DNA from 3 places in the Nakamurella sp. genome. Region 3 is predicted to be linked to each of the others. Evidence: riboswitches for the same ligand, from Rfam matches in the RefSeq annotation. Region 3 holds a riboswitch; each other region holds the start of a gene.
What was found. A riboswitch is a leader RNA that binds a small molecule or an ion and turns the genes downstream of it on or off. The one in region 3 is predicted to bind S-adenosylmethionine.

Region 1: linked by a shared signal. The riboswitch ahead of ACOJUF_RS24495 (amino acid ABC transporter permease) and the one ahead of thrC (threonine synthase) in region 3 are both predicted to bind S-adenosylmethionine.
Region 2: linked by a shared signal. The riboswitch ahead of ACOJUF_RS03245 (putative leader peptide) and the one ahead of thrC (threonine synthase) in region 3 are both predicted to bind S-adenosylmethionine.

The regions. Positions count from the first base shown of each region.
Region 1 is NZ_JBMDXT010000542.1:16,735-27,107, reverse strand. It holds gene ACOJUF_RS24500 (FAD-binding oxidoreductase) at 114-1,271, shown strand; SAM riboswitch class IV at 1,305-1,419, shown strand; gene ACOJUF_RS24495 (amino acid ABC transporter permease) at 1,665-2,660, shown strand; partial or broken gene ACOJUF_RS24490 (amino acid ABC transporter ATP-binding protein) at 2,657-3,511, shown strand; gene ACOJUF_RS24485 (ABC transporter substrate-binding protein) at 3,576-4,595, shown strand; gene ACOJUF_RS24480 (FAD-dependent oxidoreductase) at 4,650-5,804, shown strand; gene ssuE (NADPH-dependent FMN reductase) at 5,856-7,091, shown strand; gene ACOJUF_RS24470 (FAD/NAD(P)-binding protein) at 7,088-9,052, shown strand; gene ACOJUF_RS24465 (LLM class flavin-dependent oxidoreductase) at 9,042-10,247, shown strand; gene ACOJUF_RS24460 (DUF1684 domain-containing protein) at 10,335-10,373, shown strand, end outside.
Region 2 is NZ_JBMDXT010000066.1:281-10,653, reverse strand. It holds gene ACOJUF_RS03280 (WhiB family transcriptional regulator) at 1-352, shown strand, start outside; gene ACOJUF_RS03275 (FAD-binding protein) at 345-1,454, shown strand; gene ACOJUF_RS03270 (PLP-dependent aminotransferase family protein) at 2,056-3,252, shown strand; gene ACOJUF_RS03265 (TraR/DksA family transcriptional regulator) at 3,331-3,684, shown strand; gene ACOJUF_RS03260 (LLM class flavin-dependent oxidoreductase) at 3,703-4,728, opposite strand; gene ACOJUF_RS03255 (NADP-dependent oxidoreductase) at 4,816-5,721, opposite strand; gene ACOJUF_RS03250 (glutamate--cysteine ligase) at 5,902-7,095, shown strand; SAM riboswitch class IV at 7,130-7,240, shown strand; gene ACOJUF_RS03245 (putative leader peptide) at 7,276-7,398, shown strand; gene ACOJUF_RS03240 (ABC transporter substrate-binding protein) at 7,607-8,707, shown strand; gene ACOJUF_RS03235 (ABC transporter permease) at 8,763-9,638, shown strand; gene ACOJUF_RS03230 (ABC transporter ATP-binding protein) at 9,611-10,373, shown strand, end outside.
Region 3 is NZ_JBMDXT010000176.1:5,079-15,451, reverse strand. It holds partial or broken gene ACOJUF_RS08755 (GTP-binding protein) at 1-7, opposite strand, end outside; gene ACOJUF_RS08750 (RNA polymerase sigma factor) at 13-1,365, opposite strand; gene ACOJUF_RS08745 (YciI family protein) at 1,374-1,730, opposite strand; gene ACOJUF_RS08740 (dihydrofolate reductase family protein) at 1,798-2,451, opposite strand; gene ACOJUF_RS08735 (esterase/lipase family protein) at 2,582-3,505, shown strand; gene rpsT (30S ribosomal protein S20) at 3,603-3,863, shown strand; gene holA (DNA polymerase III subunit delta) at 3,912-4,889, opposite strand; SAM riboswitch class I at 5,007-5,168, shown strand; gene thrC (threonine synthase) at 5,182-6,462, shown strand; gene ACOJUF_RS08715 (alpha/beta fold hydrolase) at 6,502-7,326, opposite strand; gene ACOJUF_RS08710 (SAP domain-containing protein) at 7,466-8,080, opposite strand; gene ACOJUF_RS08705 (glutamyl-tRNA reductase) at 8,545-9,837, opposite strand; gene hemE (uroporphyrinogen decarboxylase) at 10,019-10,373, shown strand, end outside.

The DNA.
Region 1 (10,373 bases), on a different contig from region 3:
GGGGGCACGGGGCCCCCCCCCCCGTGCGGGCGGCGCCCGGGGGGGGGGTTCCGGGGGGGCGGGGGGGCGCCGGCCGCGCGGGGCCGGGGGGCGCGGCCGCCCCCGACGGGGCGTTGGTCCTGTCCACCGCGCGGCTCGACCGGATCCTCGAGATCGACGCCGACGACGGCGTCGCGGTCGTGCAACCCGGGGTGATCGTGGCCGATCTGGACCGGGCCGCGGCCCGGCAGGGGCTGCTCTACGCCCCCGACCCGGCCAGTCATGAGATCGCCACGGTGGGCGGGACGATCGCGACGAATGCGGGCGGTCTGCGCTGCGTGAAGTACGGCGTCACCCGGGATTCGGTTCTCGGGCTGACCGTCGCCCTGGCCGACGGCTCGATCCTGCGGACCGGACGCCGGACACTCAAGGGCGTCGTCGGCTACGACCTGACCGGGCTGTTCGTCGGGTCCGAAGGAACCCTGGGCGTCGTGGTCGAGGCGACCGTCCGGCTGCTCCCCCGGCCGGCGCGGACCCGGACCGCCATCGCCTTCTTCGACTCGGCATCGGCGGCAGCGGCCGCCGTCACCCCGATCGCCCGGGCCGGGGCCCGGCCCAGCGCGTTGGAGTTGCTCGACCACGGCGCCCTGCGCGCCATTGACGAGGCCCAGGGCACCGACCTGGCCGGCCGCGGCCGCGCGCTCCTGCTGGCACAGACCGACGGGTTCGGCGCCGATACCGAGATCGACGTCGTCGCCGATGCCCTCACGCGGGCCGGGGGCGTCGTCGAGCTGCCGGACGAGGCGGCCGCGCAGCGCTGGTTCTGGCTGCGCCGGCACGGCCGGGGCTTCGGTACCGACCAATGGTTGATCGGCGAGGACGTGGCCGTGCCCCGCTCGGCCGTCCCGGCCGCGATCGAGGCGATCGAGGCGATCGCGCGCCGGCACGGGCTGGACAGCGCCGTGGTCGCACACGTCGGCGATGGCAACCTGCACCCGGTTCTCAGCGCGCCCCGATCACCGGCGGACGAGCGGCCGCCGGCCCGCCTGCTGGACGCCGCCGACGAACTGGTCAGGGCCGCCCTGGCGCTGGGCGGAACCATCAGCGGTGAACACGGTGTCGGCATCACGAAGCGGCCCTGGCTGCGGTCGGAGCTGGACGGGTCCAGTATCGAGCTGCAACGCCGCCTCAAGCAGGTGTTGGACCCGACCGGCATTCTCAACCCGCACACCTGGCTCGGCCCCGCCGACGAAACCGCCTCGTCCGGCACACATCACAGCAGAGCCGTTTGACGCGAACACATTCCGTCCGTAGGCTGCAATGAAGGTCATGAGTTCCAGCATCAAGCCCCGGCTTGCTGGGCGGCAACCCTCCCACCGCGGTGGGGTGCTCCGGGTGACGACACGGCAGCAGACCCATTGTCTGCGGCAAGCGCGGGTTCCCCGAACCCGAGACCACCGGGTGAGGAAGACATGACGGCACGCAGTGCGGATCGACGGGACCTGTCCCGGCGGCGGCACGTCGATCACGGGTGGCTGGCCAGCGGTCTCTGTCGCCGCTGACGCCCAGCCGGGCAGCACTCGACGGTAGCGGCTTCGCCGCGCCGTGGCTCGCGCGACCCTCGACTCGTTTCGACGTCGGGCGTCCCGTGTCCCCCGCCGGATCCACCTTTCCGAGGAACCCCCGTGACGACCCTTCCCGTCCATGCCCGACCGGCCGCCCCCGCGGCGGATCCGGTCGACATCGCCGCCCGGCGCATTGATCCGTCCACGCTGACGGTGGTCCGCGCCCGCCATCCCTGGCGCTGGCTGTCGGCCGCCGCCGCCCTGATCGTGGTCGCGCAGTTCGTCAACGGGCTGGCCACGAACTCCGGGTGGGACTGGGCGACCTTCGCCAAGTACTTCACCGCGCCGGTCGTCCTGCAGGCGATGTGGCTGACCATCCAGCTCACGATCTACGGGACGGTGCTGGGCTTCGCCCTCGGTGTCGCCATCGCCGCCGCCCGGCTGTCGAAGAACCCGGTGCTGCAGACGATCGCCTGGACCTACGTCTGGGCGTTCCGATCGATCCCGCTCATCGTGCAGCTGCTGTTCTGGTTCAACATCGCCTACCTCTACGACACGCTGTCGATCGGCGTGCCGTTCGGCCCCGCCCTGGCCACGTTCGACGTAAACTCCACCATCAGCGGAATGACCGCGGCGGTCATCGGACTGGGCCTGCACCAGGCCGCCTACTCGGCCGAGATCGTCCGGGCGGGAATTCTTTCCGTCGATCACGGCCAGGTGGAGGCAGCCGCCGCCCTCGGTATCCCCCGGCGCCGGCAGTTCTTCCGGATCGTGCTGCCCCAGGCGATGCGCGGCATCCTGCCCAACGCGGCGAACGAGGTCATCAGCCTGTTCAAGGGAACCTCGATCGTCTCGACCATGGCGATCGCCGAGCTCTTCTACCAGGTCCAGGTCATCTACGGCCGCAACGGGCGAGTCGTCCCACTGCTCATGGTGGCCACCGTCTGGTACATCCTGATGACGACGGCCCTGTCGATCGTCCAGTACTACGTCGAACGGCACTACGCCAAGGGCGCCGTCCGGACGATGCCCCTGACGCCCCTGCAGAAGGCCCGCGCCCACCTGGCCGACTGGTCCGCCCGGGCCCGGCGCCAGTCCGCGGAGCACACCCGATGAGCACGAGGTTGATCCAGGCACCGGCCACCGCGGCCGCACCGGCCGTCATCGGCGATCCGGAGTACGCCGTCGAGGTGCTGGGCGTGCACAAGTCGTTCGGGGCGCTCGACGTCCTCAACGGGGTGGACCTGCGGGTGCGTCGGGGTGAGGTCGCGGTCGTCCTCGGCCCCTCCGGGTCGGGCAAGTCGACCCTGATGCGCGCCATCAATCACCTGTAAAAGGTCGACAAGTGTGTTATCCTGGTCGATTCCGAGCCGATAGGGTACCGGCTCAAGGGCGACAAACTGCACGAACTGCCCGAACGCGAGATCCTGCGCCAGCGGGCACGGGTCGGTTTCGTCTTCCAGAGCTTCAACCTGTTCGGGCACCTGACGGTCCTGGACAACGTGGTCGAGGCCCCGCTGGCGGCGCTGCGCATCGGCCGGCGACCCCTGCGCCGCGCGGCGCGGCGCCGGCGGGCGGAGATCACCGCGCGGGCCCGCGACCTGCTGGACGCCGTCGGCGTCGCCGACAAGGCCGGTGCCTACCCGCGACAGCTGTCCGGTGGCCAGCAGCAGCGCGTGGCCATCGCGCGCGCGTTGGCCCTCGATCCGGCCGTGATCCTCTTCGACGAACCGACCTCGGCGCTGGACCCGGAACTGGTCGGCGAGGTGCTGGAGGCGATCCGGACGCTGGCCGGCCAGGGTCGCACGCTGATCATCGTCACGCACGAGATCGGTTTCGCCCGCGAGGTCGCCGACACCGTGATCTTCATGGACGGCGGTGTCGTCATCGAGCAGGGCCCGCCGGACCAGGTCCTCGACAACCCCACCCACGACCGCACCCGGGCGTTCCTGTCCAAGGTGCTCTGACTCGACACCCGCCACATCCCGGCCCGGGCGCTCCCGCCCGGCCGACCCCACCGAAAGGACCACCATGTTCACCCGTACCGGACGCCTGCTCGCGCTGACCGGGGCGCTGGTCGCCGCGGCCCTGGCGATCAGCGCCTGCGGCGGATCCTCCAGCGGCGCCGACGGTTCCACGTCGGCCGCGAGCGGCGCCGAGGCCAGCGCGGGGTCGGCCTCACCGGCCGCCGCCCAGGCCGTGCAGTTCAACCTCGACCCCGAGCAGAACCGGATCACCACGGCGAAGGTGGACGCCATCGCGTCGCTGGTGCCGCAGGCGATCCGCGACCGCGGCACCCTGCGGGTCACCGGCTCCGCCGGGACGGCCCCGCCGCTGCGCTTCTACGCCACCGACGACACGACCCTGATCGGATCCGAGGTCGACCTGGCCTCCCTGTTCGCCGACGTCCTGGGACTGCAGGTCGACCTGCAGACGGCCGACTGGGCGCAGAACTTCGTACGGATCGACTCCGGCGAGGCCGACGCGTTCATCTCCAACGTCACGGTGACCGAGGAGCGCAAGGAGAAGTACGACTTCGCCACCTACCGGCAGGACAACCTCGCCCTGGAGACCCGGATCGACGATCCATGGACGGTCGCCAGCCGAAAGGATCTGGCCGGCAAGGTCATCGCGGTCGGGTCGGGCACCAACCAGGAGAAGCTGCTCGTCGATTGGAACGACGCCAACGTGGCGGAGGGTCTGGCGCCCATCGACATCAAGTACTTCCAGAACTCGACGGACTACTACCTGGCCCTGGACTCGGGACGCATCGACGGGTACCTCGGGCCCAACCCCACCGCCCAGTACCACGCCGCCAGCACCGGCCGGACCAAGGTGGTCGCCACGTACTCGGGCGCCGGAGACGCCCTGCAGGGCGAGATCGCGGTGCTGACGGCCAAGGACAACGGTTTGGCCCCGGCATTCCAGGCGGCGATCCAGCACACCATCGAGAACGGTACGTACCAGCAGGTTCTCGACCGCTGGAATCTGGCCAGCGAGGCGGTCGCCGCGTCCGAGCTCAACCCGCCCGGCCTGCCCAAGACCGGCTGACGCGCGCCCACCGACCGCTCACCGAATCCATCACGAGATCCGAGAGGAGGCATCATGTCCCGCAGCACCGCCGTCGAGCCGCACACCGTCGCCGTCATCGGTGGCGGCGCCATCGGCTCGGCCGCCGCCTGGCAACTGGCGGACCGGGGACATCGGGTCGTGCTGTTCGAGCAGTACGCCCCCGGGCACGCCCGGGGTGCCTCCCACGGGAGCTCGCGCATCTTCCGGTACTCCTACCCACTGGCCGACTACGTCGGCCTGGCCGGCCGGGCGGCCCGGCTCTGGCGCCGGCTGGAACGGCTGGACGGGCGACGGTTCTACGCCCGGACCGGGGCCGTCGATCACGGCGAACCCGGTGCGGTGGGTCGCCTGACCCGGATGCTGCGGCAACTCGGGATCGAGCACACGACGCTCACGCCCGACCAGGCCGCAGCCCGGTGGCCCGGGCTGCGCTTCGACGGCATGGTGCTGCATCACCCCGACGCCGGCCGCCTGCACGCCGACCATGCCGTGGCCGCCCTGCACCGTCAGGCGCGGGAGGCCGGGGCCCGGACGTGGTTCCACACCCCGGTGACCGGCCTGCGCCTCGCGCCATCCGGGGTCCGGGTCCTGACGGCCTCCGGGGCGTTCCGCGTCGACCAGGTCGTGGTATCCGCCGGCGCCTGGACCGCGTCCCTGCTGGCCGCGGTACCCGCGATCGCCCGCCGGCTGCCCGACCTGGTCACCACCCAGGAGCAGCCCGTTCACTTCGTTCCGGCGCAGACCCCGGTGGGCTGGCCCAGCTTCCTGCACCATCCGGGCGCCGGACACACCGGTGCCGGGATCTACGGGCTGGCCTCGCCGGACGGCGTCAAGGTCGGTGAGCACGGCACCGGACCCCGCACGGGCCCCGACGACCGCGATTTCCGCGCCGATCCCGCCGGGGTGGCGCGGCTGCGGGACTACGCCTCCCGTTGGATCCCCGGGGTGGATGCGTCGACCGCGCACGCGACCACCTGCCTGTACACCTCTACCCCGGACGGCCACTTCGTGATCGACCGGGCCGGCCCGATCACGGTCGCCGCCGGATTCTCCGGCCACGGCTTCAAGTTCGCTCCCGCCATCGGTGAGCTGGTCGTCGGGCTGGTCGACGGCACGGCCGACCCGCCCTCGCTGTTCCGGCTGCGCAGCGACCGCGCGGCCGCCGCGGCCCATGCCGGGAGCCCGTGAGATGGCCCCGGACACCTGCGCCCACCACGCCCTTCCCCTCACGGAGCAGCCATGTCGACGATCCTGAGCATTTCGGCCAGCCCGCAGCCGGTGTCGAGTACCCACTCACTGGTCACCCACGTCAACCGGCGCCTGGCCGCCGCCGGGCACACCGTCACCACCCTGCCCGTCCGCACGCTGCCGGCCGCGTCGCTGCTGACCGCCGACGTCACCCACCCCGCGCTGATCGACGCCGTCGGCGCCGTCCGTGACGCCGACGCGCTGGTGGTCGCGACCCCGGTCTACCAGTCGTCGTACTCCGGTCTGCTCAAGGTGTTTCTCGACCTGCTCCCCCAGTTCGCCCTGCGGGGCAAGACCGTGCTGCCGCTGGCGACCGGCGGGTCGCCGGCGCACGTGCTGGCGGTCGACTACGCCCTGCGCCCCCTGCTGTCGTCGCTCGGTGCGGCCCACGTGACGCCGGGCTGGTTCGTTCCGTCCGCGCACATCCGGACCTTCCCCGACGGCGGGGTCCTGATCGCGCCGCCGTCGCTGGGCCCGGTCGCCCAGGTGACCGAGGAGTTCCTGGCCACCCTGGCGGGCGCGGCCGGCCGGTCCGGTCCGCTGCCGGCCCGGGTGGACGCGGCCGCCGGTCCGCGGGTGTCCCCGTCGGCCGGCTCGGCCGATCTGCAGGTCCACCGGGTCGATCCCGGCGACGAGCTGCTGCGACCGCTGCTGGCCGACCTGGTCGTCGAGTACGGCACCCGCTACGGCCGGACGTCGCCGAACACCACTCTCACCGAGGTCCCACCGACCGACTTCGTCGCGCCGCACGGTGCTTTCGTCGTCCTGACGGAGGGCGGCCGGCCGGTCGCCGGTGGGGCGATCCGGCGGTACGACGCGACCACCGCCGAGGTCAAGCGGGTCTGGACCGCCCACCGGCACCGCCGGCGCGGGCTGGGCATCCGGGTGATGGCCGAACTCGAGGCGGCGGCGGTCGAGTTGGGCTACCGGCGTATCCATCTCACCACCGGGCCCCGCCAGCCCGAGGCCCGCGACCTCTATCTGCGGACGGGCTACACGCCGCGCTTCGACCTCACCGCGGACCCGGAGTCGATCGGTCCGCTCGCCTTCGGCAAGGAACTCGTGCCCGGCGCCGGACTCGCCGCCTGGACGGCGCCGGACCATCGCCCGGCGGACCCCGAGATCCGGGGAAGCCAGCCCCTGGCGACCGTCGGCGGAGCGGCGGGCTGGGGACCGGACGACCGGCGCCACGTGCATTCCACGGCCGTCAACGGGTCCCGGCGATGACCCGCTCACTGGTCTTCGTGGGCGGCGGGCCCCGCACGGTCGGCCTCGTCGAGCGGATCGCGGCCAACTCCGAACTCCTGCCCGACGGTCCGCTGGAGATCCACGTCGTCGATCCGTATCCGGCCGGCGGCGGCCGGATCTGGCGGAGCGATCAGAGCGACCTGCTGTGGATGAACTCGATGACCAGGGACACCACGGTGTTCACCGACGAGTCGGTCAGCTGCGCCGGACCGATCGTGCCCGGGCCCGCGCTGGACCGGTGGATCGCCGGGCCCGGCCGGGAGGTCCTCGTCGCGCACGGGCTGGCCGCCGAGGCCGACTCTCTCGGACCGAACGACTTCGCCTCCCGGCGGGTGCAGTCGCACTACCTGCGGTGGGCGTTCGACCGGGCGGTCGCGGCGCTGCCGGATCGGGTCCGGGTCGTCGAGCATCGCCGGCAGGCGGTCGGCGTGGTGGATGAGAGCCGTCCCGGCGGCCGGCAGGTCGTGCGGCTCGAGGACGGCACCCGGCTGGTGGCCGACGTGCTCGTGCTGGCCCAGGGTTTCCTGGACCGGGAGCTGACCGACGAGGAGCGAGGCCTCGCCGCCGCCGCGCAGCGGCACGGGCTGAGCTACCTGCCGCCGGGGTACACCGCGGACCTCGACCTGTCCGGATTGCGGCCCGGCGAACCGGTTCTGGTCCGCGGCCTCGGGCTCGCCTTCATCGACCTGATGGTGCTGCTCGGCCAGGGCCGGGGCGGCCGGTTCGACGAGGCGGCGGACGGCCGGCTGATCTACCACCCGAGCGGTCGGGAGCCGGTGCTGCACGTGGGATCCCGGCGGGGGGTGCCGTACCACGCGAAGATCGGCTACGCCGTTCCCGGCTCGGTGCCGGTCCCACCGGTGTATTTCACCGTCGAGGCGGTCCGGGCGAGCACGGGCGACGACGGCCGGCCGGTCGACTTCCGCGGGGTGGTCTGGCCGCTGATCGCCAAGGAACTGGCCGGCGCCCACTACCGGCGCCTGTTCACCGCCCACCCGGACCGGGTGCTGATGTCGTGGGCGGACTTCCGGACCGTGCTGGATGCGGCCCGGGTGACCGGGGACGCGTTCGCGCGGCTGGTGGAGCGGGCGGTCCCCCGCCAGGAGGACCGGTTCGACCTGCCGAGCATCGACCGGCCGCTCTCCGGGCGGTTCTACGGGTCCCATCGCGACCTGACCGATGCCGTCGTCGAGTACGTGGAGGCCGACCTGCGACGCCGCGCGGATCCGGACTTCTCCGCCGACGCCGCCGTCTTCGATGCGCTGCTCACCGTCTACGGGGTGCTGGGCGTTCTGATCAACCGGGGACTCATCGCGCCGGCGGATCGGATCCGATTCGTCGAGGGCGATTTCCACGGGTTCTTTTCGTTTCTGGCCAGCGGGCCGCCACCGCGCCGGCTGGCCGAGTTGCTCGCCCTGCATCGGGCCGGGCTGGTCCGGTTCGCCGGCCCCGAGTTCGAGGTGACCGTGCAGGACGGGCTTTTCGTCGGTCGGTCGCCGGCCGTGCCCGGAACCGTCCGGGCCCGGGCCCTGGTCGACGCCCGGCTCCCCCGGCCCGACGTCCGATCCGCGACGGATCCGGTGATCCGTGCCCTGCTGGACCGCGGCGAGTTGGCCGCCGAGCCGGTACCGGCCGCCTCCAGCCGGGCCCTGGGTGGAGGTCAGCTCCTGGCCGACGACCTCGCCCGCGCCCGCCGCGCCGACCGGTCGGTGCACCCACGACGGTTCCTGCTCGGCCCGTCCGTGTCGGGATCGGCCGGCTCGGCCGGCTTCTCGCGACCGGGATTCAACGGACCGGGGTTCCGGCAGAACGACGCGGTCGCCCGGCAGATCCTGCTCGAGCTGGCCGGTCCCGCCGTTCGCCCGCCCGCCGCCGATCGCCCCCTGTTCTCGCACGCACCCGTCCGCCCCCACCGATTGGAGAGTTCCCATGCCCGTTGAGTTCCTGGGGATTGCCGGCACCAACCCGGCCAGCGAGGTCACGCCGCGCCGGGGCGACATCCTGGACCTGGAGTACACCCGCCGGTTGGCCCGGGCCCACGAGGACAACGGCTGGGACCGGATCCTGTTCGCCTACCACTCGGGCTCGCCCGATCCGGCGCAGGTGGCGGCATACGTCGCCGGGCACACCGACCGGATCAACCTGGTGATCGCGCATCGCCCGAACGTCTCCGCACCGACCTTCTTCGCCAAGACCATCGCGACGCTCGACCACCTCTCCCGTGGGCGGGCCGAGGTGCACTTCATCACCGGGGGATCCACGGCCGACCAGGCCGCCGAGGGCGACCACCTGGACAAGGACACCCGGTACGACCGCACCCGGGAGTACATCCGGATCGTCAAGCAGGCCTGGACATCGCCCGATGCGTTCGACCATCCGGGCACCCACTACGACATCCGCGGGTACCGGCCGGACATCCGGCCGGTCCAGCACCCTCGACCACGGGTGTCCTTCGGCGGCTCCTCCGAGGCGGCCTACCGGGTCGGCGCAGCCGAGGCGGACGTGTACGCGCTCTGGGGCGAGCCGTTGGCCGGCACCCGGCAGCAGATCGCCTCGATCGACGCGGCGGCCGCCGCGGCCGGCCGGCCCCGACCTCGGCTGCAGATCGCGTTCCGGCCGATCATCGCCCCGACCGAGGAGCTGGCGTGGGCGAAGGCCGAACGGATCCTCGGCCGGATCTCCAGCGGGGTGACCGGTCGACCGCCCCACCACCACATCGGTGAGCCGGAGAACGCCGGGTCCAGGCGGCTGCTCGCCGCGACGGCGGACGCCGATCGGCACGACCGCGCGCTGTGGACCGCCCCGACGCGCCTGACCGGCGGGCAGGGAAACTCAACGGCGCTCGTCGGCACCCCGGAGACGGTGGCGGCCGCCCTCCTGGACTACTACGACCTGGGCATCACCCTGCTGTCCGCCCGCGGCTACGACATCTACGACGACGCGATCGATGTCGGCCGTTACGTCATCCCGATCGTCCGCCAGGAGGTCGCCGCCCGCGACGCGGCGGCGGCCCGCGCCGCTCACCCCGGCCCCGCGCCCGCCCCCGGCACCGTGGCCGCCCCCGGCGCCGAGGCCGCCACCGCGGCCGGGACGGAGCGATCCCCCCGGGCGGGCGTCCTGGCCGGCGCGAGCTGAGCCACCACCCATCCGGACCCCGAACCCGACAACCGACAACCGACAACCGCCAACCGACACGATGCCCCGTCGCTCCGAGGATGAATCATGACCGTCACCGACAACCGGCCGCCGGCGGCCGGGCAG
Region 2 (10,373 bases), on a different contig from region 3:
CTGCCGCGGCGGGGACCCGGCCGTCTTCTTCTCCCCGGCCGACGACCGGACGACGACCCGGGCCGACCGGATCGAACGGGCCAAGGCGATCTGCGCCCGCTGCCCGGTGACGGCCGCCTGCCTCGAACACGCGCTGCGCACCCGGGAGCCGTACGGGGTATGGGGCGGGCGGTCCGAGACCGAGCGGGCGGAACTGCTCGGACTGGCCTCGTTGCGCTATCCGGCCCGGCGGGCCCGGCCCCGCCGGCAGTCGGCCGCGAGCCGGCGCGAGGCGTGGCGCGCGGCGGCCGGTCGAGCCGTCTCCGTCGCGGTGGCCGCCCCGGTGGATCGTGGGTCGGGTCCCGATGCCTGAGGTCGTCGTCGTCGGCGGCGGCAACGCCGGGTTCACCGCCGCCAGTACGGCCGCCCACCGGCCGCCAGGTGCTGCTGCTGGAAAAGTCGGACGCGGCCACGGCGGGCGGCAACAGCTACTACACCGCGGGGGCCACGCGCATCGCCCACGGCGGCCTGGCCGATCTGGTCGACCTGGTCGAGGCCGACCCCCGGCACGCCGTCAGCGTGGTTCCGCCCTACTCTCCCGAGGAGTAAGCGGCCGACCTGGCCAGGGTCACCGGGGACGCAACGACCCCGCCCTGACCGCGGTGCTCGTCGGCGAGGCCGGCCCGACCCTGCGCTGGCTCCACGCGCAGGGGATGCGGTACCGGCTGCTGTACGAGCGGCAGGCGTACCGGCGACCCGACGGGAGCCACGTCTTCTGGGGCGGGCTGCACGTGGGCAACGTGGGCGGCGGCCAGGGTCTGATGGCCGACCATCTGGCCATCGCCGACCGGCTGGGCGTGCGCGTGCGGTACGACTCCGCGGTGACCGAACTGCTCCACCAGGACGGCCGGGTGACCGGCGTCGTCGCTCACCTCCCGGACAGTGAGCACCGCGAGATCCCCGCCGAGTCGGTCATTCTGGCCGCCGGTGGATTCGAGGCCGACCCGGATCGGCGGGAGCGGCATCTCGGGCCGGGCCTCCAACCGGGTTCGATCGCCTACCAGATCTTCGACGCCAAGCTGCGACCGATGCTGCGGACCGAGGAATACGACATGCCGGGCGTCTCGGTCGTCGTCGCCGACACCATCGGCGACCTGGCCGTCCGCATCGGGGTCGACCCGACCCGCTTGACCGCGACGGTCGACGACTTCAACCGGTCGATCGACCGGTCCGTCCCGCTGGACCCGACCGTCAAGGACGGCCGGGCCGCCCACGTCGTCCCACCCAAGAGCAACTGGGCTGCACCACTGGAAACCGGTCCCTTCTATGCCTTCCCGGTGACCTGCGGGATCACGTTCACCTTCGGCGGTCTACGGGCCGACACCGACGGGCGGGTGCTTCGAAAGGACGGAAGCGCCATTCCCGGTCTCTACGTGGCCGGTGAGATGCTGGGCGGGCTGTTCAGCGGTAACTAACCCGGTGGTAGCGGGCTCGCCGCCGGAGCCGTCTTCGGCCACCGCGCCGGCCGGCTGGCCTGACCGGAGCCGCCACCCCTGATCCGGAACGGATCCCGCGCAGGGCGCCGGCCGGTTGTGCCGACCGTCACGGCCGATCGACCACTCGTTGACACCCGGGAGACCGGCTGGCTAGATTCGGGGCGTCGGCGACGAGCGAGGTGTCAAGGCCTCGTTAGCTGTCCGACCACCCTCACGTCGTGTCGTGGGTGCCCCCCATGATCACCCGGCCGCCGTGCGATCGTCTCGCGGCCATCAGGCCGATCAACCGTTCCCGGAACCGGAGACCCCAGTGCCCGTCACCCCTCTCGGCGAGAGCTTCCGGGCGGTCCGGCGGCGGCACGTCGACCTGGCGCTGGTCGCCAGTTCCGGCTGTCGACCCGGCCACTGATTCGGCCCGACCCGTCAGGTCGGTCGTCCCGCCCGCCGACGGGCCCAGGATGCATCCTCGGGTCCACCCTGGGCGTGCCGCGGTTCAACCCACTCATCCGCACCCAGCCGCTCGACCGCGCCGCCATCCACCACCCGGCGTGGTCGACCCCGGAATAGACCCGGAGCCAGCATGACCATCGCCGTGACCGCCGTCCCCCCGATCAGCTCGTTCGCCCAGTCCCTCTCGGATCCCGCGGGGTTCGGTGACCAGAGCCTCATCACTCCCCGCCCGGGCGCCATCCGGTTGCTCGGCGGGATCCCCGCGCCGGAGGCCCTGCCGCTGCCCGACTTCGCGCGCGTCTCCGCGGAGCTCTGGACCGACCGGGCCGCCGCGACGGCCGCCCTGCAGTACTCCTCGTCGACGGGACTGTCCGGACTGCGAGAGTGGATCGCCCGCCGGGAGGGCGTCGAACCCGCCCGGATCGTCGTCACCAACGGCGGCCTGCACGGCCTCTCCCTGGCGGTGCTGACGGTGGTCGAGCGGGGATCCGCGGTGGCGGTGGACGATCCGATCTTCCCGCTGTTCCTGCGGGTCCTGGAACTGGCCGACGGTTCGGTCCGGCCGATTCCCGTCGACGGCGACGGCCTGGACGTCGCGGCGCTGGCCGACCGGCTCGCCGGCGGCGAGCGGATCAGCGCGCTGTACACGGTGCCCGACTTCCACAATCCGTCCCAGGGCACCCTGACCGCGCGGCGACGGGGGGCCCTGGCCGACCTGGCCGAGCAGTACGGGTTCTGGCTGTTGATCGACAACCCCTACCGGGACCTGCGATTCGCCGGTCAGGATCAGGGGCTGGCCACCTTCCACGGATCCGACCGGACGATCGTGGTCAACACCTTCACCAAGACGCTCGGCCCGGGGTGGCGCGTGGGCTGGCTGGTGCTGCCCGAGCCGTTGGTCACTCCCATCGTCCGGCTGCGCAACCGTCTGGACGGTCATACCTCCACGGTCACGCAGGCGCTGCTCGAGCACCTGCTGCTCGCCGACCCGGCCTGGTTCGACACGGTGCTCGCGCCGGCCCGACGCCTCTACCGGGAGCGGTCGCTCGCGCTGGCCGACGCCCTGGCGGCCGAGGCCCCTGGCGCCTTCCGGATCACCCGGCCCGAGGGCGGGCTCTTCCTCTGGCCGCGGCTGACCGACGATCGGGTCGACGCCGCCGCCCTCGCCGCCCGCGCCGCCGATGCCGGGGTGCTCTATCAGCAGGGTGCATTCTTCGCGTCCGGCCCCGACACTTGGGAGTCGTCCCGCCATCTGCGCCTCGCCTACGGGGATCGGACGCCGGACGAGCTGCGGGAAGCGGCTCGGCGCCTGGCGTCCGCCTTCTGACGGGCCACCGACCGGGGTAGGGTCGGTCCCCGGAGAACGACTGGCCCGCGAGCGACCGGACGGGGGTGGGCCGCCCCGGTGACCGATGACGATTCCGACCCGCGCCGGGCCCTCGAGCAGCTGCGCGCGCAGTTGGTCGACGAGCTCGATGCGCGTCACCGGGCGTTGCTGGCGATCCGGCAGCTGCGGGCCGACCGGTCGGATGATGACGAACACGACCCCGAGGGTTCGCCGCTGTCCGCCGAGTGGTTCCGCGTCGACGGCATGCACCGGGCCGCCCGGCAGCGCGTCCGCGACGTCGACCGGGCACTGGCCGATCTCGATGCCGGGCGCTACGGGATCTGCGAACGGTGCGGCGGCGCCATCGCCGCCGAGCGACTGGCGGTGCTGCCCACCGCCACCCGCTGCGTGTCGTGCGCCGGTCGACGGTGATCGGACCGGCCGCCGGGGTCAGCCGGCGGGACGCCACCCGAGCGCCGGGCCGAGCCGGGTGGCCATGTCGGTGAGGATCTGCACGTAGTCGCCGTGGGCGAAGGAGAACGGCAGCGCGAAGGCAACCTCGTCGACCTCGCGGAACCCCGCGTGCGCGTACAGCTCCTCAGCGATCCGCTCGCTGCTCCCGACGAGGTCGCGCGCGAACAGCATGCCGCGCGACCCCTGGGGCCCGGCCGTGCGCGGCGTGCGGGCCTGCACGTAGGCGTGGTAGCGGTCGCGTTGCTCGACGGTCGCGGAGTCGGTCGGGATCACCACCAGTCCCTGGGACACGCGGGCCGCGGATCCGGCCGGATGGGCGGCCCGGAACGCCCGGATTTGCTCGCGCTGGATCTCGGCGAAGTCGGTGGGGCCGCCGGGCTCGCCGAAGACGACGCTGCTCGAGAGCAGGTTCATCGCATGCGCCCCCGCCCACCGGGCGGATCGCAGACTGCCGGCGCCGTACCACATCCGGTCCCGGAGACCGGGCGAGTGCGGCTGGACGCGGTCGGAGAACTCCTCGAAGCCCTCGCGCCCGGCGAAGTCCGAGGCCGGGCGTCCCTCGAGGAAGGCCAGGAGGCGCTCGACCCGGGTGTAGGTGAAATCCTCCACCTCGGCGGTGTCCGGGTAGAGCGCGGACTTGAGGTGCTCGTACTGCATCGGCACTCCCACGCTCACGCCCGGGTTGATCCGCCCACCGGAGAGCAGATCGACGGTGGCCAGATCCTCGGCCAGCCGCAACGGGTTCTCCCAGCCGAGCGGGGTCACCGCCGTCCCCAGCTCGATGCGATCGGTGCGCTGCCCGGCGGCCGCCATCACAGCGACCGGCGAGGAGATGCCGTACTGCAGATGCCGGTGCCGCAGCCAGGCGCTGTCCAGGCCCAGCCGCTCGCCGAGCTCGATGATCTCCAGGGTGGCCCGGTGACCGGCGGCCGGATCGGCCGGGTCGAACAGTCCGATGGTCAGAAACCCCAGCCGCCGCAGCGGTTTCCCAGGGATGGGCACGTGCACTCCTTCCACCGGGACGGCGGCCGGCGCACCGCCGGCCGTCCCGGGACGAACCGAGTCCGCGCGACCGGTGGCGGCGGGTGGTCATCCCTCCGGAATCAGCACCAGCTTCCCACGGACGTGCCCGCCCTCGCTGATCCGGTGGGCCTCCGTCGCCCGCGCGAAGGGGAAGGTCTGCACCTTGATCACCAGCTTGCCCTCGGCCAGCAGGCCGCCAATCGTCTCCAGCGCCTCCAGGGCACGGGGCGATCGACCGGCCGTGACCTGAACCCCCGCCTCGCCGGCGCCGAAGTTGGCGATGGTCACCACCTGCGACGCGGCGGGCACCAGCCCGACCAGGACGGCAGGCGCGGTCTTGCCGGCGATGTCGACCACCGCATCGACCCCGTCGGGGGCGATCTCACGCACCCGCTCGGCCAGCCCGTCGCCGTACCGCAGCGGGGTTGCCCCGATCTCCCGAAGGTAGTCCTGGTTGTCCGCCCCGGCCGTCGCGATCACCCGGGCGCCGCGCGCCAGCGCCACCTGCACCACGACCGCGCCCACGCCGCCGGCTCCGCCGTCCACCAGGACCGACGTGCCCGGCCCCACCCCGACCAGATCGAGCGCCCGGATGGCGGTCTCCCCGGCCACGCCCGCGGCCGCCGCGACGGCCCAGTCGACCGACGCCGGCTTGGCCGCCCACACCTCCAGGACGGCTTGATCGGCGGCCGTGCCGGAGCCGAGCCCGAACACGTCGTCGCCGACGGCCACATCGGTGACTCCCTCGCCGATCTCGTCGACGACCCCGGCCGCGTCGAACCCGACGGTGCCCATGCCGTCCAGCGGCTTGCCCTGGGCCATGAAGCCGGCCCGCACCTTCCAGTCCAACGGGTTCACGCTCGAGGCGCGCACCGCCACCCGGACCTGCCCGGGGCCGGGGTGGACCTCCGGCACCTCCTCGAGGCGCAGCACCTCCGGGCCACCGAACTCGTGGAACACCACTGCGGACATGTCCGATCTCCTCTCCCGGCGGGAACGGACCACGCCCCCGGCTTCCGGCGGCGCCCGATTCCCCTGGCGTGCACCACCGCAACCGCGCCGGAGGACGGCATATTCCCGGGCCCGTCCCACCGTTGCGGGTTGGTGCCGCCGCCCCCCGGAACCGACCCGACCCGCTGCTTTAATGACCCGATGAGCACGATCGACTTCGCGCGATCCGAGCGTTCCCGGCTCGGCTTGGAATGGGAGATCGCGTGCGTCGACCGGCGGTCCGGGGAACTGTCGCCCGCCGCTCCCGACCTGCTGGGCCGCCTCGGGCCGCCGACCGCGTTCCCGCACGTCACCGGCGAGTTGCTGACGAACACGGTCGAGATCGTCAGTGCCCCGCACCACAAGGCGGCCAACGCCGTGACGGACCTGACCCGGATGGTGGAACGGGTCCATCGGCTGGCCGAGCCGATGGGCGTGCAGTTGATGTCGTCAGGCACCCATCCGTTCAGCCAGTGGTTCCAGCAGCAGGTCACCCCGGGCAACGACCGCTACGCCACGCTGATCGACAGGACGCGCTGGTGGGGCCGGCAGATGATGATTTGGGGCGTGCATGTCCACGTCGCGGTGGACGACCGGGACAAAGTGCTGCCGATCATCGACGGCCTGCTCACCTACCTGCCGCACTTCCAGGCCCTCAGCGCCTCCAGCCCGTTCTGGGCCGGCGAGACGACCGGTTACGCCTCGAACCGGGCCCTGATGTTCCAGCAGTTGCCGACGGCCGGTCTGCCGCCCCAGCTGTCGAACTGGTCGGAGTACCAAGCGCTCGTCGACGACCTGACCCGCACCGGGGTGATCGACGTCCTGAGCGAGTTGCGCTGGGACATCAGGCCGTCGCCACGTTGGGGCACCATCGAGGTCCGCACTTTCGACGGAATCTCGACGGCGAACGAGATCGGTGCCGTCGCCGCCCTCACCCAGTGCCTGGTCGAGCACTTCTCCCGGGAACTCGATGCGGGGAGGCGCATCCCGGCTCTGCAACCGTGGTTCGTGCGCGAGAACAAGTGGCGGACGGCACGGTACGGGATGGACGCCATCATCATCCGGAATCCCGCCGGGGACGAGGAGCTGGTCACCGACGACCTTCGGGCCCTGGTGCCGGCCCTTGAGCCGATCGCCTCGGACCTCGGCTGCACGTCCGAGTTGATGGACGTGCTGGAGATCGTGGAGCACGGCGCCAGCTACCAGCGCCAACTGCAGGTGGCCCAGGCCGCCGGCGGCAGCCTGAAAGCCGTGGTCTCATCGCTGGTCCGGGAACTTCTGGAGGGACGTCCGGACCGCTCACGGCCGGCCCCTGCCGCGGGTGTGACGCCCGACCGATCCGCCCAGGCGGATTGACCGGGATCGACCACGTCGCCTACATTGATTGAGAGGTCATGAGTTCCAGCGACAAGCTCCGGCTCGCTGGGCAGCAACCCTCCCACCGCGGTGGGGTGCTCCGGATGAGGACCTGGCGGAACCGTTGGTTTCGCAAGCGCGGGCTCGACACCGAGCCCCTGACCGAAGAGGGGTCGTGACGTGCCGAATCGCCTGAGCCGCGCCGAGCGGCGCCCGGTCGCGACCGAGTCGGCCGCGGCCTGGATCCGCCGCCGCCACGTCGACCTCCAGCGCGTGTCCAGCGCGCTCTGTTGTTCCGCCTGACCGTCGGCGAACGACCGTCCTGACGGCGCCGGACCCTGCCCGGGTCCGCCGTCGAGCGCCGGAGCCATCGCCGGCTCCCGTTCTGCACTCCACCGGATGGGCCGCCCCGTTCCTGCGACGGGGCGGCGCCGCCGGCCTCCCCCCAACCCGCGCCGCCGCGCAATCCTCCCGACCGGGCACCGCCCGGGCACCAGAAAGGCACCACCCGATGACCAGACGCCCGCTGTTGCGGCGCCTCGCCACCGTCACGGCCACCGCCACCGCGATCGGCGCCGTCCTGACGCTCCTGGCCGCCTGCTCGAGCTCGTCGGGCAGCGCGCCGGCCGGCTCGTCGACCCCGGAATCGGCGTCCAGCGGCTCGGTCTCGCCGGCCGCAGCCGGCACCGACCTGTCCGGGGTGACCCTGCGCATCGGCGAAACCGGTTGGAAGCAGCAACAACTGCTCCTGGAGAAGGCGGGCCTGGCCGACACCCCCTACGGCACGGACTTCAGCCTGTTCCAGGGCGGGAACCTCCAGCTGGAGGCGCTGGGCGCCGGGGCGATCGACCTGGCCAGCGCGAGCGAGATCCCGCCGATCTTCGCCGCGCAGTCCGGCGGGCCCGGCTCCCTGGCGATCATCGCGGTTCGGGAGGGGAACACCCTGACCCAGGAGATCGTGGCCCCCGAGGGCAGCGACATCAAGGACGCGGCCGGCCTCAAGGGCAAGAAGGTCGCCTACGTGCAGAACACCACCGCGCACTACTTCCTGCTCAAGGCCCTGGAGTCGGCCGGACTGACCTGGTCGGACATCGAGGCCGTTCCGCTGTCGACCAGCGACGGGCTGGCCGCGCTGCTGTCCGGCCAGGTCGACGCGCTGGCCTCGTACGGCAACGCGATCATCTCGGCCCACGCCAAGGGCGCGACCACCGTCGTGGACGCGCGGGACATCCTGTCGGGCAACTTCGTCTACGTCTCCACGCCGGCGACGGCGCAGGACCCGGCCAAGCACGCCGCCATCGCCGACTACTTCTCGCGGCTGCAGCGCGCCTTCAACTGGGCCCGGGCCAATCCGGACGCCTGGGCGGCGGTGATCGCCGAGCAGACCAAGCAGCCGGTGGAGCAGGCCCGGGCCACCTTCACCGAGGGCGAGGCGCAGCGGCCGAGCAAGTTCGTGCCGACGTCGGACGCGGCGATCGCCTCGCAGCAGGACATCCTGGACACGTTCGTCAAGGCCGGGATCCTGACCACGACCTTCCAGATCGGCGACTTCTGGTCCTCCTCCTTCGATCCCGAGCTCAGCGCGATCGAGGGCGAGTATGTCAACGGCTGATCTGTCGGCCCCGGTCCCCGCTGTATCGACCGCATCGACCGCATCGGCCGCCCCGGTGGACCCGGGGCGGCCGGCGCCGCCGGCCGGGACCGAGCGCGACGCCCACCGGATCATCCCGCTGACCACCATCAGCGGACGGCCACGCAAGGGCCGCTCGCAACGCACCGCTCGGCTGCCCCGCTGGGTCGTCAAGGCCATCAGCCCGCTGCTGCTGATCCTGCTCTGGTACGTGGCCAGCGCTGCCGGTTGGCTCTCGTCGAACACCCTGGCCCCGCCGCAGAAGGTGATCGCCAAGGCGGGTGAACTGCTGGCCACCGGCGAGCTGCAGCAGGCGATCCTGGCATCCGCCCAGCGGGTCGGTCTCGGCCTGTTCTTCGGCGTGACCGCGGCCCTGGTCGCCGCGCTCATCGCCGGGCTGTTCAAGGTCGGCGAGGACATCATCGACGCGCCGATCCAGATGCTGCGGACCGTCCCGGTGGTCGGGCTCATCCCGCTGCTGATCATCTGGTTCGGCATCGGCGACCAGCCGAAGCTGATCCTCATCGCCCTCGGCGTGTTCTTCCCGCTGTACCTGAACCTGTTCGCCGGCATCCGCGGCACCGACCCGGCCCTGGTCGAGGCCGGCCGCACCCTCGGCCTGAACAAGGCCGGCCTCATCCGGCACGTCATCCTGCCCGCCGCGGTGCCCAGCGGGCTGGTCGGCCTGCGGTACTCCATCGGCGTGTCCTGGCTCATCCTCGTCTTCGCCGAAACCATCAACGCCACCACCGGTATCGGGTTCCTGGTGAACACCGCCCGGGAGTTCTTCGAGACCGACACGATCGTGCTCTGCCTGGTGCTCTACGCCGTCCTCGGCCTGCTGGCCGACCTGTTCGTCCGACTGCTGGAGAGGGTGTTGCTGGCATGGCGACCGTCTTTCACCGGGACCTGAGCGTCCCGACCGAGCGCACGACCGCCCGGCCGGTCATCGACGGTCCGGCGCCCGCCGCCCCGTACGCGGTCAAGGTCCGCGGGCTGACCAAACGGTTCGGTGACCGGGCGGTCATCCACGACCTGGACCTGGACATCGCCCCCGGGGAGTTCGTCGTCCTGCTCGGCGCCAGCGGCTGCGGTAAGAGCACGCTGCTGCGCGTGCTGGCCGACCTGGACCGGGAGATCACCGGCACCGTCGAGGTCGCCACCCGGCGGGCCGTCGCCTTCCAGTCACCCCGGCTGATGCCGTGGAAGAAGGTGTGGCGCAACGTCGTGCTCGGCCTGCCCGGCCGGCCCGATCGGGCCCGGGCCGAGGCCGCGCTGGCCGAGGTCAACATGACCCACCGCAGCGACGTCTGGCCCAAGGTGCTCTCCGGCGGCGAGGCCCAGCGCGCCTCCCTGGCCCGTGCCCTGGTGCGCGAACCCGACCTGCTGCTGCTCGACGAGCCCTTCTCGGCGCTCGACGCCCTGACCCGGCTCACCGCCCAGGCCCTGGTGGCCGACCTGTGGACCCTGCACCGCTGCGCCGTCCTGCTGGTCACCCACGACGTGGAGGAGGCCATCAAGCTGGCGGATCGGGTGCTGGTGATGCGCGACGGCGTCATCGCCCATCAGGCCCGGGTGGGGCTGGCCCGGCCGCGCGAGGTGGCCGACCCCGCATTCGTGAGCCTGCGCGCAGAACTGCTGGCGCATC
Region 3 (10,373 bases):
ATGTCACGCCGCCTATGTTCCCACGCCCGCTCCCCCGTCGATCCCCGCGCGCCGCCGTCGTAGGAACGCCCGCTCGGCCGGGTTGCCGGTCAGCGCGATCGCCCGGTCGTAGGCGGCCGCGGCCTCGTCGCGCTGGTCCAGCCGGCGCAGCAGGTCGGCCCGGGTGACGTGCCAGGCCGGGTAGCCGGCCAGCGCCAGCGGCTCGACCAGGGCCAGCCCGACCGCGGGGCCGTCCAGTTCGGCCACCGCCACCGCCCGGTTCAGCTCGACCACCGGGGACGGGTGGACCGCGCGAAGCTGGTCGTACAGGGCGACGATCTGGGCCCAGTCGGTGTCGGCGGGGGTCGCCGCATCGGTGTGCACCGCGTTGATCGCGGCCTGGATCTGGTACGGCCCGGGCCGGTTGCGGTGCAGGCAGGCCCGCACCAGGTCGTGACCCTCGCCGATCCCGGCCCGGTCCCACCGGCGCCGGTCCTGCTCGTCCAGCGGCACCAGTACCCCGTCGCGCAGCCGGGCCGGCCGGCGGGCCCGGATCAGCAGCATCAGGGCGAGCAGCCCGGTCACCTCGGGCTCGTCCGGCAACAGCGTCCGCAGCACGCGGGTGAGCCGGATCGCCTCGGCGCACAGGTCGTCCCGCAGCGACCCGTCCCGGGGCGACTCGTCCCGGGGCGACTCGTCCCGACCGGAATCGTCCCGGGCGGACGCGTCCCGCCCGGGGTCCTGCTCGACGGGGGCGCCGGACACCGTCGCCAGGTACCCCTCGTTGAAGATCAGGTAGAGCACGGCGAGCACCCCGTCGATCCGGCCGGGCAGGTCGGCGGCCCGCGGCACCCGGAACGGGATGCCGGCCGTCCTGATCTTGCGCTTGGCACGGGTCAGCCGCTGCGCCATCGTGGGCTCGGGCACCAGGAACGCCCGCGCGATCTCGGCGGCGGTCAGGCCACCCAGCAGGCGCAGGGTCAGCGCGATCCGGGCGTCGGGGGCCAGAGCGGGGTGGCAGCAGGTGAAGATCAGCCGCAGCCGGTCGTCGGTGACGGCGCCGTCCTGCTCGGTCAGGGCGCCCGCCTCGAGCAACGGGTCGGGCCGGTTGACGGTCATCGCGAAGGCCTCGCTGTGACGGGCGTCGCGGGTGGATTCGCGACGGAGGCGGTCGATCGCCCGGTTGGCCGCCGTGGTGGCCAGCCACGCGCCCGGGTTGGGTGGGCGGCCCTGCTCGGGCCAGGTCTGCAGGGCCGCGACCAGCGCGTCGCCCAGGGATTCCTCGGCCAGGTCGATGTCGCCGAACCGGCGGATGAGGCCGGCGACCAGCCGGCCGTGCTCGGCCCGGAACACCTGCTCGATGCCCCGGGCCGCGTCGGCACCCATCGGGCGGATCAGGCCTCGCCCTGGAACGGCCGGACCTCGACCCGGCCCTCGCAGGCCGCGGACCCCTTGCGGGCCCATTCCAGGGCCTCGTCCAGGTCGGCGGCGGTGATCACCCAGAAGCCGCCCAGGTACTCCTTGGTCTCGGCGAACGGCCCGTCGGTGATGACGGCCGCGCCGCCCCGGGCGTCGACGACGGTGGCCGACTCGATGCCTTCCAGACCGCCGGCGAAGACCCAGGCGCCGGCCTGCCTGACCTCCTCGTTGAACGCGTCGACCTGCTGGAACATCCGCTGCATGTCCTCGTCGGAGATGGTCGCGACCTCGGCGGGCGACTCGTGGTGGACGGACAGCATGTACTGCTTCAAGGTGGGCTCCTTGCTCGGTTGGATCGGGGTGGGTGGTAGGAACGGAAGGGCGGAGATCAGGCAGGGATCAGACCGGGACCTCGCTGATCACCGCCTCGCCGTCCACGATGCCCAGGTCGCCCCGGGTGAAATCGGCCGGCTCCAGGACCAGGTGGGTGGCGCCGGCGGCCGTGCTCGTGCGGGCGACCGTGCGGAAGGCGGACGGCCGCGTCGTGTCGTCGAACAACCGCTTCCCGGCCCCGACCACGACCGGGAACACCAGCAGCCGGTAGACGTCGACCAGCCCGGCGTTGTGCAGGGTCTGCGCGAGCTGCCAGCTGCCGTGCACCTGCAGTTCCCGGCCGGGTCGTTCCTTGAGCGCGCGCACCTGCTCGACGACATCGTCCCGCAGGACGGTGGTCGGCCCCCAGGCCGCCTGCTCGTCGGTGAGCGCGGTCGAGACCAGGTACTTGGGGTAGGCGTTGAGGACCTTGGCGACCAGCTCGTCCTGGTTCGGATAGGCGCTCCAGTAGGTCCGCATCATCTCGAACGTGCTGCGGCCGAGCAGGACGGCGTCGGCGTGGGCGAACCACTCCTCGTCCACGATCCGGCCGAAGTCCTCGTCGACGTGCGGGATCACCCAGCCGCCGCGGGTGAAGCCGCCGGAGGTGTCCTCGTCCGGGCCGCCCGGGCCCTGCATGACGCCGTCGAGGCTGACGAAGGTGTTGAGGCTGAGCTTCATGGTTCCTCCTGTTTCGTTCCTGACACCATCACCACGAACGGACCGGAGCGCGGACGACAGCTCAGCGGAATTTTCTTCCAAGATTTTTTTCATTCTCTTCGCGGCCGGGCCGGACGTACCGTGGCGGGCGATGAGAAGGACGATCCTGGCGGCATTCCTGCTGGTCGGAACGGTGACCGGGGCAGCGGGGTGCGGGGGACCGGCGCCGGTGACCGGCCCATCGGTGTCGCCATCGGTGCCGGACTCGGTGCCGCCCTCGGTGTCGCCATCGCCGTCGGTGCCGGTGACCGGGCCGTCGGCAGCACCCTCGGCCCCGTCGTCGGCCGTCCCCGCATCGCTGCCGGACGTCCACCTGCCCGGGGTCAACGACCCGGGCTGCCGGTCGGACCACCCCCCGGTGGTGCTGCTGCCCGGGACGTTCTCGACCGTCGCGGGCACCTACGGGCCGCTGGCCACGGCCCTGACGGGGGCCGGCCGGTGCGTGTACGGCGCGAACTACGGGCTGGGCGGGCTGGCCCCGGTCCGCGATTCCGCGACCACGGTGGCCGGCGTGGTCGAGGGCGTGCTCGCCGCGACCGGCGCCGACCGGGTCGACGTCGTCGCCTACTCCCAGGGCGGCCTGGTGCTGCGCACGGCCCTGCGGCAGGACGGCCTGGCCGATCGGGTGGGCACCGCGGTGCTGATCGCGCCGACCTTCCACGGCACCACCTCCCCGCTGTTGGACGGGGTGCCCGGCGCCCTCTGCCCGGCCTGTGCCGACCAGATCGCCGGATCCGCGCTGCTCACCGAACTCGATGCCGGCGGCGACCTGGACGGGTCGGTGCGCTACGCGACGATCTCCAGCCGGGACGACACCGTGGTGACGCCGGTGGCCGCGCAGTCGCCGGCCGGTCCGGCGGACCGGGTGACGTCGCTGGTGGTCCAGGACCGGTGCCCGCAGGTGCGGCTCGACCACGTCGCGCTGCCCGGGGACCCGCGGTTGATCGCCTGGGTCGGCGCGGCGCTGGCCGCCGGGGGCCGGCCCGAACCGTCGGCCTTCCCCTGCGCCGGGTAGGCGTATTTGTTCCTCGTTCGGTCCGGCTGGTAACGTGGACGGCCGTGTGTGCCCGACGGCGCCACGAACTCCAACGACGAAACGAAGGCATTCCGGCGTGGCCAACATCAAGTCCCAGATCAAGCGCAACCGCACCAACGAGCTCGCTCGGCAGCGCAACAAGTCGGTGAAGTCCTCGCTCAAGACGAGCGTGCGCAAGGTGCGGACCGCCGCCGAGGCCGGCGACAAGGCCGTGGCCGAGGTCGAGCTGAAGGCCGCGTGCCGCAGCCTGGACAAGGCCGTCTCCAAGGGCGTCATCCACGCCAACCAGGCCGCGAACCGCAAGTCGGCCCTGACCGTGCTGGTCAACAAGATCTGACCGCTCGACCGATCAGCCGGTGACTGCCTTCGGTCACCGGCTGTTTCGTCATTTCCCGCGCCGGGCCCGGACCAGGTCCAACACCGCCTTCTCCAGGGCGTACTCGGCGTCGGCGGCCACCCCCTTCACCGCGGCATTGAGATCGGCCACGATGGCCATGCCGGCCGCCAGCCCGTCCGGGGTCCACCCCCGGGCCATCCCCCGCGCCCGGTCGATCTTCCAGGGCGGCATGCCCAGCTCCGAGGCCATCGCGTAGGAGTTGCCGCCGCGCACCGACGACACCCGGGACACCGTCCGCACCCCGTCGGCCAGCGCGTCGGCGACGAGCACGGGCGCGACCCCGACCCCGAGGGCCCAGCGCAGTGACTCCAGCGCTCCGGGCAGGTCGCCGGACATCGTGGCGTCGGACACGGTGAAGCCGCTGACCTCGGCCCGTCCGGTGTGGTAGCGCCGCACCGCCTTCTCGTCGACCGTGCCGCCGGTATCGGCGACCAACTGATCGGCCGCCGACGCCAGCTCCCGCAGGTCCGACCCGATCGCCTCGACCAGCGCCGTCACCGCCGTCGGGTTGGTGCGACCGCCGGCCCGCCGGATCTCGGCGCGGACGAAGTCGATCCGCTCGTTGAGCTTGGTGATCCGGGAGCAGGTGACCACGTCGGCGCCGGCCTTGGTCAGGGTGTCGGCGATCGCTTTGTTGCGCGCGCCGCCCGGATGGTGCAGCACCAGCCAGACCCCGTCGACCGGATCCTTGACGTACGCGGCCAGCTCGGCGGCCAACTCCTTCGACGCCTCGTGGGCGCCGCGGATCACCACCACCCGCGGCTCGGCGAACAGGCTCGGCGCCACCAGGTCGGAGAACTCCCCGACGGTCAGCCCGGCCCCCGTGCCGTCCCGCCGCTCCACCCCCGGGTCGATCCGGCGGGCGGTCGCCACGGCCCGGGCGATCGCCCGGTCGACCAGCAGTGCCTCGTCGCCCGTCACCAGGGTGAGCGGGGCGAGATCCACCGTGTCGGCCATGCCCGCCATCGTGCCAGCCGGGTGCGACAGTGCCGTCCCCGTGGGTTCCCCAGGCCGGGCCCCGGCGGTCGCCGGACCATCGGACCGCGGGGTGCGATGCGTTACGATGCTCGGACAACCGAATACACCTCATCCAGAGGGGCAGAGGGATACGGCCCGACGAAGCCCCGGCAACCACTGTCGATGATTTCTCTCGTGACCACCCCCGCGTCCGCGCGGCGGCGCGGTTCTCGAGGCCGGTCGACAGCAGGTGCCACTTCCGTCCCGCTCCGGCGGGGAAGATGAGCAGAAAGGCCTCGTCATGACGTCTGTGCTGTCCGCGCCCGCCTCCACCTCCGTGGATCTGGGCCCCGCCGTCGCGCTGTCCTGTCGCGAGTGCGGCAATCGCATCGAGCTCGGCCCCTACTACGCGTGTACCGAGTGCTTCGGTCCGCTCGAGGTCGCCTACGAGTTCACCTCCCGGGGCGAGGATCTCACGCGGCGGATCGAGGCCGGCCCGCAGAACATCTGGCGCTACGCGCCGCTGCTGCCGGTGCCCGGGGACATCGCGGGCACCCCGAACATCAACCCGGGCCAGACCAAGCTGGTCCGCGCCGACAACCTGGCCAAGGAGCTGGGCATGCGGCGGCTCTGGGTCAAGGACGACTCGGGCAACCCGACCCACTCGTTCAAGGACCGGGTCGTCGCGGTGGCGTTGGCCGCCGCCCGCCAGCTCGGCTTCACCGTCCTGGCCTGCCCGAGCACCGGGAACCTGGCCAACGCCGTCGCCGCGGCCGCGGCCCGGGCCGGCATCCGCTCGGTGGTGATGATCCCGTCGAACCTGGAGCAGCAGAAGATCCTGACCACCGCCGCCTCCGGCGGCACCCTGGTCGCCGTCGACGGCACCTACGACGACATCAACCGGCTGGCCGGGGAGATCGCCGCCGAGCAGGAGGATTGGGCGTTCGTCAACGTCAACGTCCGCCCGTACTACGCCGAGGGATCCAAGACGCTGGCGTTCGAGGTCGCCGAGCAGCTCGGCTGGCGGCTGCCGGACCAGGTCGTGGTGCCGATCGCCTCCGGCGCCCAACTGGTCAAGATCGACAAGGGGTTCACCGAGCTGGGCGAGCTGGGGCTGGTCGACGCCACGCCGTACAAGGTGTTCGGCGCGCAGGCGACCGGCTGCTCCCCCGTCGCCGAGGCGTTCAAGAACGGGTGGGACGTGGTCAAGCCGGTGCGGCCGGACACCATCGCCAAGTCGCTGGCCATCGGCAACCCCGCGGACGGGCCGTACGTGCTCGACGTCACGCGGCGCACCGGCGGCGCGGTCGAGGACGTCAGCGACGACGAGGTCATCGAAGGCATCAAGCTGCTGGCCCGGACCGAGGGCATCTTCGGCGAGACCGCCGGGGGCGTCACCATCGCCACCCTGCGCAAGCTGCTGGCCACCGGGCAGCTCGATCCGGACGCCGAGACCGTCGTGTTCAACACCGGCGACGGGCTCAAGACGCTGGACGCGATCGCCGGCGAGGTCGGCCCGACGGCCACCATCAAGCCGACCATGAGCGCGTTCGAGGCGGCCGGGCTGACCCAGCCGCGGTAGGAGGCCGCCGGTCGATCCCGCGCGGCCACCACGGCCCCGTCAGGCGGGCACCCGGCCCAGGAAGTCCAGCATGTACCGGGCGACCCGGTCGGGATCGTCCGAGATCGGGACGTGATTCAGGCCGGTCAGCCAGCGCAACCGGGCTCCCGGCACCAGCGCCAGGTAGCGGCTGATCTGCTGCGGCATCAGCGGGTCGGCCGTGCCCTGCAGCAGCAGGGTGGGCGCGGTGATCGTGTGCAGGTGCGTCGGCAGGTCGAACATGGCCGACCAGTTGGCCGCGTCGTAGGCCGGGGCGGCGGCGTAACCGGTCAGCAGCCGGTAGGCGTCGGCCTCGGTGAGCTGCCAGGGCAGGCTGCGGTTGCCCGCGAAGAAGACCGTCCGCCCGGCGGCCGTCCGGCTCAGCGGCTCGGCGTACGGGGCCAGGGTCATGGCCACCTGACGCCCGACGGCCAGGGCGAGGTAGCCCTGCACCCGCTCCACCGGAGTGCCCAGACCGTCCGGGGCGATCGCCACCACCGACCGGACCCGGTCGGACCCGGCCAGCTGGAGCGCGATCCGCGCGCCCATCGAGTAGCCGGCGACGTGGAAACGGTCGATGCCCAGCCGGTCGAGCGTCTCGGTGACGGCGACCGCCAGGTGGTCGGCACTCGGTGCGACACCGGCCGGCAGGGCCGGCGACTGCCCGAATCCCGGCAGGTCGACCGCGACGACCTCGTAGCGGGCGGCCAGCCGGTCGAGCACCGGCCGCCAGCCGACGTGGGATTCGCCGAGCCCGTGCAGCAGCACCAGCGGCTCGCCCGCCCCGGTCCGGTGGACGAACAGGGGACCGTCGGTGACGGTGCGGTCGATGGCCGGTGCGCTCATGAGGACTCCAGGGTGTGAGAACAGCTGATCGGCGCGGACTCTCGCCCGAGGGACGCCGGGTGGGCAAACGGCGACGCCGGTCCGGCGGAACCGGACCGGCGTCACTGCGTCAGGTCGAGCGGTGGCTCGGCCGGGTCGACTACTTGTCGTCGTCCTGGCTGTCGCCCTCGGTGTCGGCGTTCACCAGGCGCTCGATGAGCTCCTCGACGGTGCCGCTCTTGGCCAGGCCGCGCTCGGCCAGCTGGTCCGACAGCTCGGCCTTGGTCAGGCCCTCGTACGGCTCCCGGGCCTGCTCGCGCGCCTGCTTGGCGGCGGCGCGCTCGGCCCGCTTGGCCGCGCGCTCCTGCTCCTTGGCAACTTCCTCCGCCTGCTCGGCCTGCTCGTCGGCCAGCTCCTGCGCCTGACGGGCCTGCTCGGTGGCCAGATCGGCCGCGGAATCGACGACCGCGTCGACCTGGTCGGCGACCACGCCGCCGACCTTCTCCGCCTGGTCGCGGACGGTGCCGGAGAGCGAATCGACGATCTCGGCCCAGCGGGTCATCAGCTCGCGGTTGGTGTCGACGACCTGCTGCAGGAACTCGAAGTACCGGGTGACGGGCTCGGTGAACTCGACCCGGGGCAGGCGGGTCACGAGGCCGGCCTGGTCGGTGAGGACGCGGACGCCCCGCTTCCACGATTCGGCCGCCTGCTCGGTGGCCTCACGGGCCTGCGCGGCACCGGCGGTGTAGTTCTCGGTTGTGGTGGTGACGGTCATGACACTCCTTGTCATACAGTTTTTCTCGGAACCCGCGACCGATCGTCGGCAGGCGCTTGGGGGACGGGCACGGCCGCCCGGCAGGTCGTCAACCGGCGGTCGCGATCGGTGATGCCTCACCACGCAACCGGCGGCGGCCCGCCATCCCCCGTTAGCTACGTTAGCCATTTCTCAGCTAACCGGGACCCACCCCTGGGGGTGTGGCGCCCCGCCGGCCGGTGTGCCGCGCACCCGGGCCCGGGCGTCCGGGATTCCCGTCGGCCCAGGTCACACCGGGTGCGGCGGCCGGTTGCGCGGCCGCGCCGGCGGGCCGCCGGGCCCTGGCGCACACCGCCGGAGGCGATCCCCGTCACACCGCGGGACCCCCGGTTGGCCTACAAGACCCGGCCGCCGGCGTGTGACTGCCCCGACAGGAAAAGCAGTTTCGTTTCCCGTGCACCGATTTTCGGCGCCCGGACGGTGGATCAGCTGGTGCGCAAGGCGGACACCGGATGGGCCGCGGTCTCGGAGTCGTGGATGTCGATGCCGAACAGGGTGTGCAGCGCCTGCACGTACCCGGCACCGTCCCCGGTGCGGGCGAGCTCCTGCGCGCGCAGCGTGGGGGTGTGCAGCAGGGCCTGCGTGACGCGGTGCAGGGCGCGTTCCATGTCGGCCGCGACGTCGGCCGGGTACTTGGCCCGGAGCCGGTCCAGCTCCTTGCGCATCGTCCCCGAGACGTGCTGGCGCAGCGCCACCACGGCCGGATCGAGCCGGCGGATCGCCATCCGCTCCTCGAACGCGGCAACCCCGGCGATCACGATGTCCTGCGCGGCGACGACCGCCTCCAGGTGGGCCGGGTCGACCGAGCGCTGGACCGAGTGCAGGTCGACCACCCGGACCCCGGGCACCAGCCGGGCCGGTGCCGCGACGTGCGGGTGCAGGGCCAGGTCGATGATCGGCAGCGGGGCGGTCCGGCCGGCCACCGCCGCGCTCAGCAGGGGCACGTCCAGCATCCCGGCGGACTGCCCGCTGCAGGCGACGACCACGTCGACCCCGGCCATCGCCGCGGCCAGCCCGGCGGGCTCGACCGGCGTGGCGGTGTGCCGGGCGGCGAAGGCGTCGGCCCGGCCGCTGGGCGAATGCACGAGCAGCCGCTGCACACCCCGGGCCCGCAGCTCGGCGGCCACCACCCGGGCGTAGGCGCCCGTGCCGATGATCAGGGCCGACCCGACCGGCGTGGCCTGGCCGTCGACCCCGCTGATGTCCAGCGCGACCGAGGCGACCGACCGGCCGGCGGCGCCCAGACCGGTCTCGGTGGCCACCTGCTTGGCCACCCGGGCAGCGTGCTGGAAGAGCTGGTTGATCGCCGGCGATGCCGTGCCGGCGGCCTGCGCCTCGCGCAGCGCCCGGGCGATCTGGCCGGCGATCTCGGCCTCGCCGACCACCATGGAATCCAGCCCGGAGGCGACCGTCAGCAGGTGGGCCACCGCGGGGGCCCCGACCCGCACCTTGAGCATCCCGCTGATCTCGTCCGCGGAGATCCCGGTCACCTGGGCCAGTTGCCCGGCGACCGAGTCGATCGCGTCGTGGAACCGGGACGCGTCGAGGTAGATCTCCAGGCGATTGCAGGTGGAGATGACGACGGCGCCGTCGACCGGCCCGTCGGAATGCTTCGTCAGATCGCCGACGGCCCGGCTGAGCAGCGTCGGGTGCAGGGCGAGCCGGTCCAACTGCGTCAGCTCGAGGTCGTGATGGCTGGCGCCAAGAACCATGAGCATGATGCCGGATGCTACCGGCGCACCGGGGGCGACGGTACGAAGGCAAGCCTCACCTGGCTTCCCGGATGGCCGGTGACCTGCGGTTTCGCCTCGGCCGGGCGGCCGGGTGGTGGTCGATTCCACGGTCCCCGCCCCCGGGCCCGGCCGGCCGGGCGGGCCGGGATGACACCATGGACGCGACATGACTGTTTCCCCGCCCCCCACCACCCCGTCGGCGACCGCTCCGGCGTCCGCCCTGCCGGCCGGGCACCCGCTCGTCGACGGCCGCACCGCCGGCGCTCCCCTGCTGGCCGCCTACCGCGGCCGCCGGCCCGACCGCCGGCCGGTCTGGTTCATGCGGCAGGCCGGCCGCTCCCTGCCCGAGTACCGGGAGGTGCGCCGCGGCATCGGCATGCTCGAGTCGTGCCTGCAGCCGGACCTGGCCGCCGAGATCACGCTGCAGCCGGTCCGCCGGCACCGGGTGGACGCGGCCATCCTGTTCAGCGACATCGTGGTGCCGCTGAAGCTGGCCGGGGTGGACGTGGAGATCGTCGCCG